DNA from 4 places in the Paenibacillus donghaensis genome. Region 4 is predicted to be linked to each of the others. Evidence: riboswitches for the same ligand, from Rfam matches in the RefSeq annotation. Region 4 holds a riboswitch; each other region holds the start of a gene.
What was found. A riboswitch is a leader RNA that binds a small molecule or an ion and turns the genes downstream of it on or off. The one in region 4 is predicted to bind thiamine pyrophosphate.
Positions count from the first base shown of each region.

Region 1: linked by a shared signal. The riboswitch ahead of B9T62_RS33955 (ABC transporter substrate-binding protein) and the one ahead of B9T62_RS10140 (ABC transporter ATP-binding protein) in region 4 are both predicted to bind thiamine pyrophosphate.
Region 2: linked by a shared signal. The riboswitch ahead of thiC (phosphomethylpyrimidine synthase ThiC) and the one ahead of B9T62_RS10140 (ABC transporter ATP-binding protein) in region 4 are both predicted to bind thiamine pyrophosphate.
Region 3: linked by a shared signal. The riboswitch ahead of B9T62_RS05480 (thiamine phosphate synthase) and the one ahead of B9T62_RS10140 (ABC transporter ATP-binding protein) in region 4 are both predicted to bind thiamine pyrophosphate.

Region 1 covers NZ_CP021780.1:7,495,722-7,500,351, reverse strand. Annotated here, with positions in the region: gene B9T62_RS33965 (hypothetical protein) at 1-359, shown strand, start outside; gene B9T62_RS33960 (ATP-binding protein) at 388-2,139, opposite strand; TPP riboswitch at 2,136-2,247, shown strand; gene B9T62_RS33955 (ABC transporter substrate-binding protein) at 2,426-3,490, shown strand; gene B9T62_RS33950 (thiamine-binding protein) at 3,521-3,814, shown strand; gene B9T62_RS33945 (ABC transporter permease) at 3,811-4,572, shown strand; gene B9T62_RS33940 (ABC transporter ATP-binding protein) at 4,591-4,630, shown strand, end outside.
Region 2 covers NZ_CP021780.1:319,829-324,458, forward strand. Annotated here, with positions in the region: gene B9T62_RS01180 (dicarboxylate/amino acid:cation symporter) at 1-78, shown strand, start outside; gene B9T62_RS01185 (beta-L-arabinofuranosidase domain-containing protein) at 101-2,404, shown strand; TPP riboswitch at 2,460-2,566, shown strand; gene thiC (phosphomethylpyrimidine synthase ThiC) at 2,672-4,462, shown strand; gene B9T62_RS01195 (hypothetical protein) at 4,510-4,630, opposite strand, start outside.
Region 3 covers NZ_CP021780.1:1,308,444-1,313,073, reverse strand. Annotated here, with positions in the region: gene thiH (2-iminoacetate synthase ThiH) at 1-223, opposite strand, end outside; gene B9T62_RS05490 (thiazole synthase) at 243-1,013, opposite strand; gene thiS (sulfur carrier protein ThiS) at 1,473-1,676, opposite strand; gene B9T62_RS05480 (thiamine phosphate synthase) at 1,645-2,307, opposite strand; TPP riboswitch at 2,433-2,534, opposite strand; gene B9T62_RS05475 (SDR family oxidoreductase) at 2,710-3,579, opposite strand; gene B9T62_RS05470 (hypothetical protein) at 3,772-4,158, opposite strand; gene B9T62_RS05465 (response regulator) at 4,212-4,630, opposite strand, start outside.
Region 4 covers NZ_CP021780.1:2,351,966-2,356,595, reverse strand. Annotated here, with positions in the region: gene B9T62_RS10160 (4'-phosphopantetheinyl transferase family protein) at 1-378, opposite strand, end outside; gene B9T62_RS10155 (amino acid ABC transporter ATP-binding protein) at 521-1,264, opposite strand; gene B9T62_RS10150 (amino acid ABC transporter permease) at 1,278-1,946, opposite strand; gene B9T62_RS10145 (amino acid ABC transporter substrate-binding protein) at 2,000-2,845, opposite strand; TPP riboswitch at 3,113-3,216, shown strand; gene B9T62_RS10140 (ABC transporter ATP-binding protein) at 3,303-4,121, shown strand; gene B9T62_RS10135 (ABC transporter permease) at 4,102-4,630, shown strand, end outside.

The sequences.
Region 1 (4,630 bases), 3.4 Mb from region 4:
GGGAGATCTTCTTCCAGTTGCGTAAAGTGTACGGAAATGACGCCCTCTTCGGAGAAGTGAAGCAGACCTTGAACGACCTGTTCCAATACCAAGACAAATACCAGGCCAAACGCAGGGATACACTGCTGATGATCCTAACCGTATTTACCGTGGTAAGCGGAATCTATGGCATGAACCAGGTGATCGAGGACCTGAAGAGTCCGATTGACTGGAGCAAACTGCTGGAATATTCGCCGTTTGAATACTTGGCCTTATTCCTGACCTTCAGCGGGATTATGGTCAGCCTGGTGCTGACGGTTAGGGAGCTGTGGACGGGAGTCAAGAACCGACGGCGCAGGAAATTCAAATATCACGACTGAGAGGGAGTACAGCTTATGATCCCATCGTTCAAACCAGCTTATCCAGCTCCTTGCAGGCTTCCTCATGAGCCGGGGCAAGCTGGGGCAGAACCGCTGCCGCCGCAGCCAGATCACCGGCTCTGGCGGCATGCTCAATCCGTTCACACAAGGACGCCAAATATTGTGCCCCGATGCCCAGACTGCCTGACTTGATGCTATGGGCAGTGCCCTCGCTGGCAAGAGCATCCATGTTGCCGATGGCTTCCTCCAGTGCGGTGATTCTTGCCAGGGTATCGGTCTTGAACATCTCCAGCAACATGCGCAGCAGCCCCTGCTCCCCGTCTTCATCCAGTTCAAGGATGCCGCTAAGGGTCTCTTCATACAGGACAGGAGCGCGCGGCTTGCTCTTGAAACATTGATCCAGCAGCTGTTTAAGCTTGTCCAGTCCCACCGGCTTTAGCGCCCAGCCGTCCATTCCGGCCCGCCGGGAACTTTCCTCATCTGCGGAAGAACCGTCACCTGTAACCGCAATGATTGGCACCCGGAGCCGTCCTTCGGACTGTTCCAGCAAGCGGATTCTCTCAGCAGCTTCGGGACCGTTCAGTCCCGGCAGCCGGCTATCCATCAGTATCAGACCGTAAGTCCCCTGCCGCCAAGCCTCCACAGCCTCCAGACCACTGCGTACAATGTGAATATCGGTAATTCCCAGCTTCTGCAGCTGCAGCTGGAGCAGCGCGCTATTCAGGTGATGATCTTCCGCAATCAGTATCGGCAGGGGGCTGTATTCCGCTGCAGAAACGTTATTCTCCGTCTCCTGCAGATTTCTCTCAGCCGCAGATACCTTCTCCAGCAACAATTCGAACCAGAAGCATGAGCCTTGCCCCAACTCGCTGTCTACCGTGATCTGACCACCCATCAACTCCACCATCGTCTTGCAGATGGACAAGCCTAGACCCGTCCCTTCCGAAGTACTGTCCGACTCGTACTGAATCTGCGAGTAGGGCTTGAACAGTCCCTGGGTGGCCTCGACGGAAATACCAATTCCCGTATCCATGACTTCAAAACGGAGCCGCTGACTTGCGGGTTGATCCTCTATAAGTCTTACCCTGAGCTCTACCGTGCCGTCACGTGTGAATTTAATTGCATTACCGAGCAGATTAATCAATACCTGCTGGATCTTCGTGGCATCTCCCTTCAGTTCGGTCTCAATTTGCCCATCTACCCGGCAGTACAAAGCATTGCCCTGCTTCCGGACAGAGGGTAACAGAAGCTGCTGCACATGCTCCAGCAACGTACCGATCTGGACAGGCGTTTGCTCCAGCCTCATCTTGCCGGCTTCAATCTTGGAGACATCCAGCAGATTATTAATCTTCCGCAGCAAATATTGTGTCGATTCCTGAATCACCTCCACCAGCTGCCGCTGCTCAGAGGTAGCCTCGGAAGCCTCCAACAGTTCTGCCATTCCAATAATCCCGTTCATTGGCGTTCTGATCTCATGGCTGACCATAGCCAGAAACAGACTTTTGGCCTTGTTAGCCCGCTCCGCCTCTTCTTTGAGCGCCTGCAGCTCTGCATTGCTCTTAGCCAGCAGCCGGTGCATACTGATCAATTCATTGTTCATCGCAGAGAATTCGGCCAGCGCATGCCCCTCACGCTCCTGACCGAGTATAATCTGGATGGGAACACTTCGACAAAACTCGCCGGGAATTTGAGGGTGATTTAAATTAGGCCAATCTGCTGGACAAGCCGGTGGCTGGCGGCTATAATACAGCGTAAGAACGCAGAATACCCGATAACCCATAGAACCAGGGGTGCTGGAATTGGCCGGCTGAGATTGTATCCCGTAGAGATACTGACCCTTACACCTGATCTGGATAATGCCAGCGTAGGAATCGCCATTTAGTTCTGGTCCTCTGACCTTTACTATTCATGCGCTAAACCAGCGCCCCGGAGATCCGGGGCGCTTTTTGTATCGGCAGAAACTCAGTTTCACTGCAAAACTTCCGTCCGGTGGACAGTCACTAGAACGATTGCGGAAATATGCGAATAGGGTTTATATGGGTAATACTAAAGGAGAGAAGAAACAGATGGGAGTCAAAAAATCATTACTGTTATGCCTAGCCTGTCTGCTGGTCATCGCCATTGCGGGATGCGGCAGTAATAACGGGAATTCGGCCAGCCCAACCGGGAGCGCCGCACCGGAAGCCAGCCCTGAATCAGGCGCTGCGGCTACAGAAGCGCCGAAGGAGCTGACACCGGTCAAGATTGCTCTGGACTGGACGCCCAACACGAATCACACCGGCCTCTATGCAGCCAAAGAGCTGGGATACTACGCGGAAGAAGGATTGGATGTAGAGATTGTGCAGCCGGGCGCGGCAGGCGCAGACACCATGGTGACCTCGGGCGAAGCCGCTTTCGGCATCGGCGCCCAGGAGAGTCTGACCCTCGCCCGCCTTCAGGGCGTGCCGCTGGTCTCGATTGCCGCCATCATTCAGCATAATACTTCAGGATTTGCCGCACCGCAGGACCGCAATATCAAGTCTCCCAAGGACTTCGAAGGCAAAACCTATGGCGGCTGGGGTTCCCCTGCCGAAGAAGCGGCCATGAAGGCGATCATGGACCCGGAAGGCGGCGACGTCAAGAAGGTGAAGCTGATCAATATCGGCGAAGCTGACTACTTCACCGCCGTGAAGCGTGATATTGACTTCGCCTGGATCTTCTACGCCTGGACCGGGATTGAAGCCGAGCTGCGCGGTGAGCCGGTCGATATGCTCTACCTGAAGGATTATGCGCCGCAGCTGGATTACTATACTCCGGTGCTGACCACCAGCGAGAAGCAGATTGCCGAGAATCCGGAGCTGGTGAAGGCATTCCTGAAGGCTACCTCCAAAGGCTATCAATATGCGATTGACCAGCCGGAGGAAGCTGCCGCGCTGCTCAGCAAGGCTGTGCCGGACTTGGACGCCGAGCTGGTGCTCGCCAGCCAGAAATGGCTGAGCCCGAAATACCAGGACGATGCGCCGCGTTGGGGCGAGCAGAAGGCCGAGGTCTGGCAGAATTACGCCGACTGGATGTATGGTCTGAAGCTGCTGGATAAGCCTCTGGACGCTACAAGTACGTTTACGAATGATTTTCTGCCGGAAGGCAAGTAACATTCCCACACTCAGAGAGGATTGATAATTATGGCAAACACACTGCTCAGTATTCAGGTCATTCCGAAGACGCCAAACGGCGAGGATTCCATCCCCTATGTGGATACAGCGATTGAGGTTATTCAGAAATCGGGCGTCAAACACCAGGTCAATCCACTGGAAACCACGATGGAAGGCGAGCTCACCGAGCTGCTTGAAGTGGTACGCCAAATGCACGAGGCTCTGATTGAATCCGGCAGCCCCAGCGTGATTTCGCAGATCAAGATCGCCCATAATCCGACTGGCATCAGCATGGACAAGCTGACGGAGAAATACCGGCCGTGAGATCGTATTGGAAGCTGATATGGCCGCCCTTTGTGGCGGTCATCTTCTTTTTGGCCGTGTGGCAGCTGGCAGTAAGCTGGTTTCAGGTCGAGCAGTGGATTCTGCCCAGTCCGGGAGCCATTCTTCGTGAAGCTACCGGCAATGCGGCAGGTCTGTGGGATCACACGCTGGCTACGCTGCGTCTGACTCTGATCGGATTCCCGATCGGAACCGGCGTCGGCCTGCTTGTCGCCTTGCTGCTGCATCTGCTGCCCTGGGCACGGCGTGCGTTCTATCCGCTGCTGATTCTAAGCCAGAACGTACCTTCCATTGCGCTTGGCCCGCTGCTTGTCATCTGGTTCGGCTTCGGCCTGCTGCCCAAGATTGTGCTGATTACGCTCGTCTGCTTCTTCCCGGTTGCCGTCGCGGCTATGGGCGGACTTGCCCAGAGCGACCGGGTCATGATGAATTACATGAAGATGGCCGGGGCCAGCAAGTGGCAGATCTTCACCAAGCTGGAGCTGCCCCACTCCCTGCCAAGCATGTTCTCCGGGATCAAGATATCGGCGTCCTACGCCGTTATGGGCGCCGTGGTCGCCGAATGGATCGGCGCGGACAAAGGGATCGGTTATTATATGCTGCTGCAGAAGTCCGCTTACCGCACAGACCGGATGTTCGTGGCGATTACGGTTATTGTACTGCTCAGCCTCGTGCTGTTTGGCCTGATCGCCTTGCTGGAGCGATGGCTGGTACGCTGGAAACCGCGCCGCAATTCATAGGAAGGAAGGTGTATCCTCTTGTCATACTCAACAGAACAGTCTAATCCCGCTGCCGGTT
Region 2 (4,630 bases), 2.0 Mb from region 4:
ATTAGTATGGTGATTTCACGGATTATCGAAGGCAAGAACTGGATCAAACAAAAAATAGGCGCTGTGACACAGGCGTAGAGTACAGAAAGGCGGATTGGAGATGGAACTGGGGCAAAACGCCGTCAGATTGGCAAGCGCGAAAGAAAAAACGGAACTGGACAGTAATGCGATTTATCTGGGAAACTTAAATACAGTAGAAGCCGATTTGAAGCTTCCACTGAAGGGGAAGTATGGCTCTTCCATTCAATGGGAATCGAAAGAGACTCTATTTATAAGTCATACAGGCAAGGTTACCAGACCTACCTTTGGGGTAGGCAATCGGAAAGTTGTCCTTGTCGCGACGTTAACGTATGAAGGAGAAGAAACCCGCAAGACATTTGAAGCAACGGTTCTCCAGGAAGAATATAAAGCAAAGATTGTTGCAGTTAATCCGCTGACCGTGCGCACGAACGTTGGGGAACAGCCGGAACTGCCAACCGTCGTCATTGTAAAAAATGATACCGGAAGTTATACGGTAAGCCCGGTTTCCTGGGACCCGGTGAAAGAGGAGGCTTATCGGCAACCTGGATTTTTTTCGATCCACGGTACAGTAGAAGGAAGTCCCTTGAAGGCTTTAGTCACCATTCAAGTGGTGGATAAGGCTCAGGAAACAGGCGATCACGTCAAGCGGCTACAGGAATTTCAGGGTCAAAAGGTAAGCTTGGAAAGTAAAAGTGAATTTGGAGCGGCTATGCACCGTTTTCTGCAGTTTGTGCGGTCGATGGATGATGACCAGATGCTGTATAATTTCAGAGCGGCGGCCACCGGGGATACTAAAGGGGCACAGCCAATGACGGGATGGGACGCTCCGGAATGCAATCTGAAGGGACATACCACTGGACATTATCTTTCTTCACTGGCTCTTGCTTATAATGCCACGGGAGATTCCGTGCTGCTGGGCAAAATTCAATACATGGTTACAGAATTGGGCAAATGTCAGACAGCCCTGTCTGAACAGGCGGGCTATGGCCAGGGTTTCCTGAGCGCGTATTCGGAAGAACAGTTTAATCTGCTGGAGCAGTACACCACTTATCCGGATATATGGGCTCCTTACTATACGCTACACAAGATTATGGCCGGTCTGCTGGATTGTTACGAATTGGCGGACCAGAGCGAAGCTTTGGATATATGCGATAAACTGGGCCATTGGCTCCACAACCGACTAAGCCGGCTTCCAAGAGAGCAGTTGCATAAAATGTGGTCACTTTATATTGCCGGGGAATTTGGGGGTATGAATGAGGTATTGGCTAAGTTATATGCGATCACCGGCAATGAACATTATTTGATGACAGCGAAATATTTTGACAATGAGAAGCTGTTCCTTCCGATGAAGGAGAATATAGACACTCTGGGAAATATGCATGCCAACCAGCACATTCCACAGGTGATTGGAGCCTTGAAGCTGTTTGAGGTTGCGGGGGACAAGGCTTATTTCAATATCGCAGAGAACTTCTGGACGATGGTGACACAAAGTCATAGTTATTCCATCGGAGGCACCGGAGAGACGGAAATGTTCAGAGAGCCGGACGCCATTGCCGGCTTTCTCACCGATAAAACGGCGGAAACCTGTGCGAGCTATAATATGTTGAAGTTGACCAAGGAGCTTTTTCAGTTTAATCCGCGCAAAACGTATATGGACTATTATGAGAAGGCGCTTTATAACCATATTCTTGCCTCAGAGAATAGCCGAAAAGCGGAGGGTGGCAGCACCTACTTTATGCCACTGGCGCCCGGATCTATCAAGAAATTCGATACGCATGAAAATACCTGCTGTCATGGAACCGGTCTGGAAAATCATTTTAAATACCAGGAAGCCATCTATTTTCATGATGAAGACAGACTGTATGTGAACTTGTATATTCCCTCTCGACTGGATTGGAGCGAGCAGGGACTCAGCCTGGTGCAGAACCGGGACCGGGACGGCTTGGAGACGGTCCACTTTTATATCGAGGGCGGTCCCGAGACGACCCTTATGTTCAGAATTCCCGATTGGGTATCAGGGCCCGTTCAAGTAAAGATTAACGGAGAGCCTTGCCGCGATCTGGAGTATGAACACGGATATTTAAAGCTGCGTAAAGTATGGAAAAAGGATGAAATCGAGCTGATGCTGCCCTGCTCTTTGAGATTGGTTGGCGTCTCCGATGACCACACCCTTAAAAGTCTCGCTTATGGACCGTATGTCCTGGCGGCAATAAGCGGGGAACAGGATTATCTCTCCTGGAGCTACAGTGAACAAGAACTTCTGGAACAAGTCATTCAACAAAAGGACAACCCTTTGACGTTTATTCTGGATGTTGTCGAGTTTGTTCCCCTGTATCTAATTCAAGATGAACGTTATCATGTGTACTTCAAACTTGCCCGCTGATTATATTTGTTTGACAAAAGAACCCAATGCATGTAGCTTATAACTAAATAAATAAGATACCCACTAGGGGAGCCTGAATAGGCTGAGACGGGAAAAGTGCATTTCCGGACCCTTGAACCTGATCTGGATTATACCAGCGTAGGAAAGTGGAGTCGGACTTTTTTGAGCATAGCTATTATTTGCTGTTCTTTAATCAAGCCGCTCCATTGTGGAGCGGCTTTTTGCTGCGCATTCTTATTTATAACCATTCCATTAGGAGGAAATAGAATGCCAAGTACAACAAATGAGGGTAATGTGAATCTGTCTGCTTTTCCGGGAAGCCAGAAGGTCTATGTGGAGGGCTCGCGGCCGGATATTCGGGTTCCGATGCGTGAAATCAGTCTGAGCAGAACCACAGGAATGGCCGGAGAAGAAGACAATGCGCCGCTTCGAGTCTACGATACAAGCGGTGCTTATACTGATAGCGAGGCTTATAGCGATATCCGTCAAGGCTTATCGCCACACCGCTTGTGCTGGATTATGGATCGCGGCGATGCAGAAGCCTATGAGGGAAGAGTGATCAGACCGGAGGATAACGGCGGTATCGCTGCCAGCAAGTCACCGGTAGAAGTATTTCCATGTACTGGACGCCAACCGTTAAAAGCAAGGGAAGGACGTAATGTCAGCCAGCTGCATTACGCACGTCAAGGCATCATTACAGCAGAGATGGAATATATTGCGATTCGCGAGAACGTAACACCGGAATTCGTCAGGGCTGAGGTAGCCAGCGGACGTGCGATTATTCCGGCGAATATTAATCATCCCGAAAGCGAGCCGATGATTATCGGGCGCAATTTCCTGGTGAAGATTAACGCTAATATCGGCAATTCGGCCGTCTCCTCCTCGATTGAGGAGGAGGTTGAGAAGATGAGATGGGCAACTCGGTGGGGCGCGGATAATATTATGGATCTTTCCACCGGCAATCATATTCATACCACCCGGGAATGGATTATCCGCAATTCCCCCGTGCCTATTGGTACGGTGCCGATTTATCAGGCGCTTGAGAAAGTAAACGGAAAAGCGGAGAACCTGACGTGGGAGATTTACCGTGACACGCTTATTGAACAGGCAGAGCAAGGGGTGGACTATTTTACCATTCATGCCGGAGTGCTGCTTCGCTATATCCCGTTAACGGCGGAACGAATGACAGGAATTGTGTCCCGGGGGGGTTCGATTATGGCGGCATGGTGCCTTGCACATCATCAGGAGAACTTTCTGTATACCCATTTCGAGGATATCTGCGAGATTATGAAAAGATATGATGTGGCTTTCTCCCTGGGTGATGGCCTGCGGCCGGGTTCGATTGCCGATGCCAATGACGAGGCGCAGTTTGCTGAGCTGGAGACTCTGGGGGAGCTGACGGCGCTGGCTTGGAAGCATGATGTGCAGGTGATGGTGGAAGGCCCGGGGCATGTACCGATGCATCTGATCAAGGAGAACATGGATAAGCAGCTGGAACTGTGCCATGGCGCCCCTTTTTATACATTGGGTCCTCTGACTACTGATATTGCACCTGGTTATGATCACATCACCTCAGCCATCGGGGCAGCCATGATCGCTTCCTTCGGAACGGCGATGCTGTGTTATGTTACGCCGAAGGAGCATCTGGGTTTGCCGAATCGGGAGGATGTGCGCGAAGGTGTCATTACCTACAAAATAGCCGCCCACGCTGCCGACCTGTCCAAAGGGCATCAAGGCGCACAGGATCGCGATAACGCGTTGTCCAAGGCCCGTTTCGAGTTTCGCTGGCGGGATCAATTCCATCTGGCGCTCGATCCGGAGCGGGCATTGGAATATCACGATGAGACGCTCCCGGCGGAAGGAGCCAAGACGGCGCACTTCTGTTCCATGTGCGGACCCAAGTTCTGCAGCATGCGCATTTCGCATGGGATTCGGGATACGGCGCGGCAGCAGGAGGTTGAGGGAACCGGGCAAGACCCGGAGGAGTTGGCGATTGCCGATGGAATGAGGGAGAAAGCGGCGGAGTTCAAAGATGGCGGCGGACTGATTTATAAGTAACCTCATTATTATAAGTAGGGAACGGGTAGCGGGCCAGGGAGGTGTCCTCAGACAATTCCCTTGGCCCGTTCTTTCATTACTCTCATCATTCGTGAGGCAACCGAAGCTGGCGGTGCAATAGAGGGGGTATTCGTATGTATGAGGGCTGGACGGAGCTTGCGACCCTGC
Region 3 (4,630 bases), 1.0 Mb from region 4:
ACAGTTGCATGGCATGCCCGAAGTGTGCGCGGGTCAGCCGCTGCGCCTTCTGCGCCATCGCCTCCAGATAAGGCCCGGCAGCCGGTGAGAGCAGGACCAGCAGATCCATTTCAGTGAGCCAGTCTTTCGCCAGCGCTCGCTGCACATCGGCTGCCGTGGCCTCTTTCCATATCGACTCAAACGGAAGCTGCTCCAGCCGGGTCAGACTTTCATAAAAACTCATGATACTCCCTCATTCCTTGTTAGTTTCCCAGGAATCCGGTCAACGGCGAGGACGCTACCGCCGCTTCTTCGACCGGTCCCAGTCCTGCCAGATAGGCCTTGCGGCCGGCGGATACAGCCTCCCGGAAGGCCTCTGCCATTCCCAGCGGATCACGTGCCGTGGCAATAGCCGTGTTCAGCAGTACAGCTGCCGCCCCCATCTCCATCGCCTCGGCTGCTTCAGACGGCCTGCCGATACCGGCATCCACAATAATCGGCAACTTCACTTCCTCTATGAGGATGCGGAGCAGCTCTTTGGTGCGCAGGCCGCGGTTCGAGCCGATCGGCGAGCCCAGCGGCATGACTGCCGCCGCCCCGGCATCCCGCAGCCGCAAGGCTGCCGACAGATCAGGGCTCATATACGGCAGCACAACGAAACCTTCGGCTGCCAGAATCTCCGTCGCCTTGATCGTCTCCAGATTGTCCGGCAGCAGATATTTCTGGTCATTGATCACTTCGATCTTCACCCAGTTTCCCAGCCCACCTGCTCTGGCCAGTCTGGCGATGCGCACCGCCTCCTCCGCCGTGCGGGCGCCGGAGGTATTGGGAAGCAGCGTCATATGGTCCGGAATATGGCTGACGATGTTCTCTTCGTCCGCCCCGGGGTCCACCCGGCGCAGGGCTACCGTAATGACCTGCGAGCCTGAGCGCGCAACCACCTCGGGAATGAGGGTATTGCGGCTGTATTTGCCGGTTCCGATGAACAGCCGGCTGCTTAAAGAGGTGTTTCCTATCACCAAAGGATCTTGCATAAACTCCGCCTCCTGGATACTTTTTAGATATAATTCCGTTGCTGGTTACTGGTTAAGATATTAACGAGGATGGCTAAGCATTTGTCTGGAACATTGAGCGCAGCATTAGATGTGAGAGTAGTATCTGCCCCAGGCTCTGCCAAGGATTTATAATGTGTCCTCGAACGTTTGGAGTAAATTAGATGCGAAACTGCAACTAAATTCAGCCGAAACATCCATTAGCAGGCGAATAAGTGCAAATCTGCAACTAATTTCGAGTAAATCAATCCTGGAACGCTCAAACCTCCAAAATAGATGCGTATTCGCACTTATTTCCTCCAAAATAAGAAAAAATCGCAAATTAGATGCAGTTTCGCAACTAAATTAAAGATCCCGAGAGATGAGCAGAAAAATTGTTATGTCCTCTGCCTCTTGCGTTGACATGTCCGACAGCCCCATGTCTCAGTCTCAGCCTCAGCTTCAGCCGCCGCCGACAAAATGCACCAGCTCAATCCGGTCCCCTTCGGCAAGCGCGGTGTCTTGATACGCCTCCTTGCTGACAATTTCGCCGTTAAGCTCCACGATCAGCAGCCGCTTGGCCCAGTCGGGCATAGCTACCAGATCCGCTACCGTCCGGCAGCTGTCGGAATATTCAACGGATCGTCCGTTGATGCGCAGCTTCATCCTGTACACCTCCTTCACCTGCTTGCGGAGCCTGAACCGCAGCATAATAAGCTTCGGCCGCAGCCACCGGATCAGCAGCGCTGCAGATGCCGGACATCACTGCGATTCCCGCCGCACCCGCTGCGAGGATCTGCCCGGCATGCTCCGGCCGGATGCCGCCAATGGCAATCAGCGGAATCCGGCAGCAGCCCACGGCTTCTGCCAGCTCTGCCAGCCCGCGCTCACGTTGCCCCGGCTTGCTGCCTGTGGGGAATACATGGCCGAACAGGCAGTAATCGGCCCCTTGCCGGGCAGCTTCAGCCGCCTCCGCCGGAGAGTGCACCGACCGGCCCAGCCGAAGATACGGCGCGAGCGGCCGGGCAGCGGCCGGACCCAGACTATGCCAGGCCAATTGAACCCCTGCCGCGCCTGCGGCCAGGGCCACATCCAGCCGGTCGTTAATGACCAGCTTGGATGCCGGAACCCCCACATGCTGGAGCTGCTCGGCGGCAGCCAGCAGCTCCAGGGCGGACCACTGCTTCTCCCGCAGATGGATATAATCCAGTAAGGGATGGACCGCAGCAGCCATTTCTATAAATGGAGCCACTGCCCGCTTCCCGTCAGAAATCAGATGCAGTTCTTTACGCGCCATGCGCCGCCTCCTTTACTTTCATAACCCGCTGCAGCCCGTGATCTGAAACGCAAAAAAGCCGCCTCCAACAACGGAAGGCAGCAGAAAAGCTGTAGAAGAATAAGGCGCATGATGGCCCGCTTACAGTCATTCGTACTTCACTTCCCTACGCTGGTATAAACCAGATCAGGTTCAAAGGGTCCGAACATTATGTTCATCTCAGCCTTGCGGCCCCCCTAGCGATAGCTATGAACTTGTCAATTTCACTATAAATACTAACACAATATTCCTGAAGAAGCATTGTAAAATAATAAATTGCGCAAATCGCAGGTGCACGCCCTCCTAGACCCTCCGCAGAATGCCAAAAACTGCAGCCCGCGAAACGGACTGCAGCTTAGAAAGATGACGATAGGATCGTAGGCCTTAACCGTTGATAATCTCGCCGCCGTTGACATGGATAACCTGTCCGGTCACATAGCTGGAATCGTCGGAGGCCAAGTAGACATAGGCCGGTGCCAGTTCCTCCGGCTGCCCTGGACGTTTCATCGGCTGGGTACCGCCAAATTCGCTGACCTTCTTGGCATCGAAGGTAGATGGAATCAGCGGCGTCCAGATTGGGCCGGGGGCTACGGCGTTGACACGAATGCCTTGTTCAGCCAGATTCGTGGACAAGGAGCGTGTGAAGCTGAGAATTGCACCCTTGGTCGAAGCGTAATCCAGCAGCTGCGGGTTGCCTCGGTAGGCTGTAATGGAGGTCGTGTTGATGATGTTAGAGCCTTCCCGCAGATGCGGCATAGCCGCCTTCGTCAGATAGAACATCGAGAAAATATTGGTGCGGAACGTCCGCTCCAGCTGCTCGGCTGTAATATCCTCTATCTTGTCCTGCGGATGCTGCTCGGCAGCATTGTTGATCAGGATGTCCAGCTTGCCAAGCTCCTTGATGGTCTGGTTGATCAGATCCTGGCAGAAGGCCTCAACTCCGATATCGCCAGGGATCAGGACGCATTTGCGGCCCTCCTGCTCCACCTGACGTTTCGTTTCCTCGGCATCGGAATGCTCGTTCAGGTAGGAGATCACCACGTCTGCGCCTTCCTTCGCGAACAGCACGGCGACCGAGCGGCCAATGCCGCTGTCCCCGCCGGTGATTAGCGCGGCTTTGCCCAGCAATTTGCCGGCGGCTTTATAATTGGTCGGCTCGTATTTCGGACGCGGCTTCATTTCACTTTCGATTCCCGGCTGGCGGTTCTGCACCTGCGGGGGCATAGTTTGCTGTGTTTGGGTACTGTCTGACATCATCCATTCTCCTTTCGCAATGCAAGTGGGATAGTTAGATTACTTCCTGTGTAATAGGATGGCAGAAGTAACAGGGTTTATGCACGGCTTGCAACTCAAACCGCTTTACGCCTATTACTTACCCGCTCACACAGACGTCAAACAGTCCGCCAACAGTCCGCCAGACTACTGCCACACGCCCGGCCTGCGAACCTAACGCACCGGAGCAAGCAGGAATAATCGCGGGTCAGCCCCTTGCCGGTAATCATGGCTGAAGGCCGGATCTGCCAGATCAAGACCCGATTCAGACGTAGTGCCAGCTGACAAGGCCAGCGGAACTCGGGCGCTCAGCAGCGAGGTGCGGCGGTAGAGGGGCTGAAAGGGGGAATCCAAGGTAAGCACATGGCCGCGAAACTCCCAGTCCACCAGATTGCGCGAACGGTAGCAGGAGACTCTTACCCTTTCACGCCGGTCCTCTCCCAGCCAGTAGTACCAGCCGGATACTTCAAGCATACCTCCCCCATGCGCATGAATCGGCTGTCCGTCCGCATCGGTCCAAGGCCCTTCGTTATCAATCATGGCTTGTTGCTGAAGTTTCATTGTCCTGTCCTCTCCTCTAACTTGAATTAGACTTCCACTGCCAGGAGGAACCTTTAGCTATGGGCATCACGGTATTCCTGCGGTGGCATGCCGTAATATTTCTTGAATACTCTGATAAAATAGGGGACATGCTGGTAACCGACCAGCTCGGCAACCTCGTATACCTTTTTGCGGCTGTGTTTAATCTGAAAGGCAGCCTTCTCCATCCGTTGCCTTAATACATAATCACTGAGGCTCTCGCCCATCACGTTCTTGTAGAGCTGCGACACATAGACCGGATGGAGAAAAACCTCCTGGGCAATGGCCTGCAGTGAAACATCATTATGCAGATGCTGTTCAATGTAGCTGTGTATCCGGCGGATCATCACATGATGGGCATGCCGGGTTTCCCCTTCCAGCTCGGCCTGCACCAGATCCACCAGCTCCAGAATCCGCGCCTGCATCTGTCCGATGGAATGAAAGGAATCGAAGG
Region 4 (4,630 bases):
TAGATCGGCCTTGCTTATCCGTTCCACATCAATTCCCACACTCTCGGTCGATACGGCCACAGCTGCCCAGGACCCGGAATGGGAACGGTTGAAATGAAGCCTATTCTGTCCCATAAGATGGGGTTTCCCATACGCATTCTGACCGAATTCAATCTCCCTGTTCCTGATGCCCAGTGTCCGGCAGATGCACAGCCTGGAGAGGATGTCCGCCATCAACACATTCAGCGCGTCCTCCCGCCTCATCAACCGCCTGATCTTCTGCTGCTTCGCGGCAGACAGCGCTGACATCAACTGCAGCACGGTCGGCTCCGCCACATCAGCCGGTATTTCAACACAACAGACTCCAGTGTCCTCCCCGTTCCACATCTTCACACCCACACAACCTCTCCCGCCATTGTACTAATACTTGTCTTGCAACCTAACCAGGATACTTGGCTAAACAACGTTCAGCAGAATCCAAGGAGCAGTCAGCAGTTGATAGCCAGCTGTTAGCGTCCACCATCCACCTTCGCTACCCTCATCACCGCTCAGTCTGCCTGAGAAACTGCAGCGCACGCGGGTTCTTCGTCTCTATCAGCACCTCCTGAGGGGTACCCTGCACCAGAATCACACCTTCATCCATCAGAATTACCCAGTCTGCCACGTCGGCGGCGAATTTCATCTCATGGGTCACAATAATCATCGTCATGCCTTCCGCAGCCAGCTGGCGGATCACCTTAAGCACTTCACCCACCAGCTCGGGGTCGAGCGCCGAGGTTGGTTCATCGAACAGCAGCACCTCCGGCTCCACCGCCATAGCCCGGGCAATGGCCACCCGCTGCTGCTGTCCGCCGGATAGCTGGTGCGGATATGAATCCGCTTTGTCAGCCAGGCCCACCTTGGCCAGCAATTGAAGTCCACGCTTACGCGCTTCATCTCTAGACCGCTTCTGAACGGTAACCTGTCCTTCCATTATATTACCAATCGCCGTCATATGCGGGAATAAATTATAGGATTGAAACACCATTCCCGTATGCTGGCGAACAGCCTGAAGTGCTTTACGGGGAATGGTAACCAGCCCGTTGAAATGAATCACGGTATCTCCGAGGGCCAGAGTGCCCTGGTCAGGAATCTCCAGCAGGTTGAAGCAGCGCAGCAGTGTGGTTTTGCCGGAACCGGAGGGGCCGATAATGACCAGCACCTTGCCGTCTTCAAGCTTAAGGTCAATCCCCTTCAATACCTGCAGCGTGCCGAAGGATTTATGCAAATCAGCGATTTCAATCAAATGTATCTCTCCTTTAACCTGCAGAATAACGGCCCAGACGTTTCTCCAGATAGATCTGCAGCACGGACAGTACCGAACAGAACATCAGATAGAACACCCCGGCCTCACAGTACACCAGCAGCGGTTCGTAGGTGGTGGCGGAAATCTGCTGCGCGGTTTTGAACATTTCCACATAGGTAATCGTTGCCGCCAGTGAGGTATCCTTTACCAGACTAATGAACGAGTTGGACAGCGGGGGTACCGAGACACGTGCGGCCTGCGGCAGAATAATCCGGCGCAGCGCCTGCGACCGGGTCATGCCGACTGAGAAAGCGGCCTCCCACTGGCCTTTGGGGATCGACAGAATGGCGGCACGCACAATTTCCGATGAATAAGCGCCCACACTAAGTGTAAATCCAATGGTTGCGGCAAGAAATGGATCAAGCACAATGCCCAATGTCGGCAAGCCGTAAAAAATAATAAACAGCTGCACCAAAAGCGGCGTTCCACGGATGATCCACACATAGAAGCGGGCAATCAGCTTGGGAAACGTCCAAGGGGCCAGCCGCACAAGCGCCGTCCATACCGCCAGCAGCAGGCCCAGCACAAAAGATACCAGCGTCAGGGGAAGGGTAAAAGCCACCCCGGCTTTCAGCAGTGGCAGCAGCGAGTCTATTACAATCTGCAGTTTGCGCTCATCCATCGTTATGACATCCTTCGCAGGCCTCTAGTCCGCAGCGGAAACCTGGCCCTAAATTATTTGGAAACATCGGCTCCGAAATATTTCTCGGAAATAGTAAGGTAGGTGCCGTCATTTTTCATATCGGAAATCGCAGCACTGACAGCCTGAACCAGCTCATCTTGTCCCTTCAGGAAGGCTGCCGCACTTTGTGAACCTCCTTCTATTTCATCCACCACCTTGATCTTCACATCCGGCTTCTGCTTCTTCAAATCCAGGTAAGACAAACCGTCATTCACCGTTGCATCGATCCGTCCCGAAATCAGCAGGTCAATAGCCTGGTTGAAACCATCCACTGCCACGATTTCCGCACCATTTTCACTTGCTATTTTGGATAAGTTGCTGGTTAAAGATTGCCCGGACTTCTTCCCCTTAAGATCAGCGAAGCTCGTAATCTCCTCATTATTCTCACCGACAATCAGCACTGCCTTGGAAACGATATAGGGCTCGGAGAAGTCATATTTAACCTTGCGCTCATCCGTAACCGATACTTCATTAAAAATCACATCAAAACGCTTAGCATCCATCCCGGCAAATAATCCGTCCCATTGGGTTTCAAAATATTCCGGCTCCACCCCCAGGCGTTTCGCTACTTCTGTGGCAATCTCAACGTCAAAGCCGGTCAGCTTACCGTCCGTATCGTGATAGGTGAATGGCGCGTAGGTGCCCTCGGTGCCGATCCGCAGCTTGCCCCTGGATTTGACGGCTTGCAGACTGTCGTCTGCTGCAGCTGGAGGTGCCGCGGTTGCAGCAGAACCTGGTTTGGGTGCTGCCGTAGGTTCAGCCGCCGAATTATCGGCTGTATTATTCCCGCAGCCCGACACGGCCAAAGCCAGCAGGAAGAGCAGACTCAACTTACGCATTACAGGTATTTTCATTCCAAATTCCCCTTTCTTAATGACTGAGCTATAGCTTGCCCGGAAAATGCAATAATTTCTCCTCACCCCAGTCGCGCTGTCATCGCAAAAAAACTCCCTGCACATACGCTGCTGCTGCACATGTGCAGGGAGTTCTCTTTCCCCTATCCTGCTATATTCGTGAACGGTCTGCGCCGCCCTCATTGATATTCATTGCCACAGCTTTCCAGGTTGTGCTATATTAATAACCGATTGTAATTTCATAGTGTCCTGTTTATTCACTAGGGGAGTCGCCTGACTGAGATGGAGCTTGATGCTCCGGACCCTTGGAACCTGATCTGGATTATACCAGCGGAGGGAAGTGGAGCAGAATGTTCATAGATTTGCATGGCAATGGCAGATGCAGCGTGGATGATTTGGCCCATTTATTCCTCCGGGAACTAGATGGGTCTTTCTTGTTTTTATGGAAAGGAATGAAATTCAAGCTACTAAGGAGGGGCTGCGTATTACGGAGTTATTATCAATTCAGCATCTGGCCTACAGCTTTCCCGGACCTGTCCGCACTCCGGTATTCTCCAATCTCTCCATGAAGGTGCGGCGCGGAGAATTCATCTCCGTGGTCGGTGCGAGCGGCTGCGGCAAAAGCACTTTGTTCCGCATGATTGCCGGACTGCTGGAGCCAGGCAGCGGCGAGATCAGACTCGCTCTGGATGGCGGAACGCCGGGGCCGCAGCGGCTGGGCAAGGTCGCCTATATGCCGCAGCAGGATCTGCTGCTGCCCTGGCGCACGGCGCTGGACAATTGCCTGCTGCCACTCACCTTAAGCCGCCGGAACAACAAACAGGAAGACGCCGCCCGGGTAAGCGAAATGCTGCGCCAATTCGGACTAGCCGGCTATGAAGCCGCCTACCCGCGCGAGCTGTCCGGCGGCATGCGCCAGCGCGTGGCCTTCATCCGCACCCTTGTAACCGGCAGTGAACTCATGCTGCTGGATGAACCCTTCGGTGCGTTGGACGCCTTGACCAAAAGAGAGCTGCACCGCTGGCTGCTGGACCTGTGGGGGAGCCTGAACAAGACGGTTCTATTCATCACCCACGACCTGGAGGAGGCGCTGCTGCTCAGCGACCGGATTTATCTGATGGCTGCTGGTCCAGAGAAGGACCTGGAAGAGCTGACTGTGGAGCTGCCAAGACCGAGAACACACACGATGAACTATGAGCCACGATTCATTGAATTGCGTGCGCAGCTGGAGCGGAGGTTGTATGAGAGCAAAATCATATAAAGGGCTGCTGCAGAAATACGGGCCGTTCACACTGCTGGCCACGGTGGTGCTGGCGGTTTGGGAGCTAGTGGTCCGGCTGGGCGCTGTCCCGGAGTTCATCCTGCCTGCCCCTTCCTCCATTGGAGCGGCCCTGCTGGAACACCGGAAGCTGCTGATTGGCGTGCATCTGCTCGCCACCTTGCAGGAGGTGCTTACCGGGTTCCTGCTGTCAATCCTATGCGGTACCCTGCTGGGCACGGGAATGTTTATGTTCCGGCCGCTGGAGAAAGCCCTCTATCCTTTTCTAATCATCAGCCAGACGATTCCATTGATTGCCTTGTCGCCGATCTTCATTATGTGGTTCGGCTATACGCTGTGGAGCAAGGTGGCGGTGGTCTTCCTGACCGCGTTCTTCCCGGTGGTGGTCAGCACCTACGACGGCCTCCGCTCAAGCGGCAAAGGCTACAGTGACCTGCTGCTGACGATGGGCGCGAGCCGCTGGCAGGTGCTGGCGAAGACCCAGGCCCCTC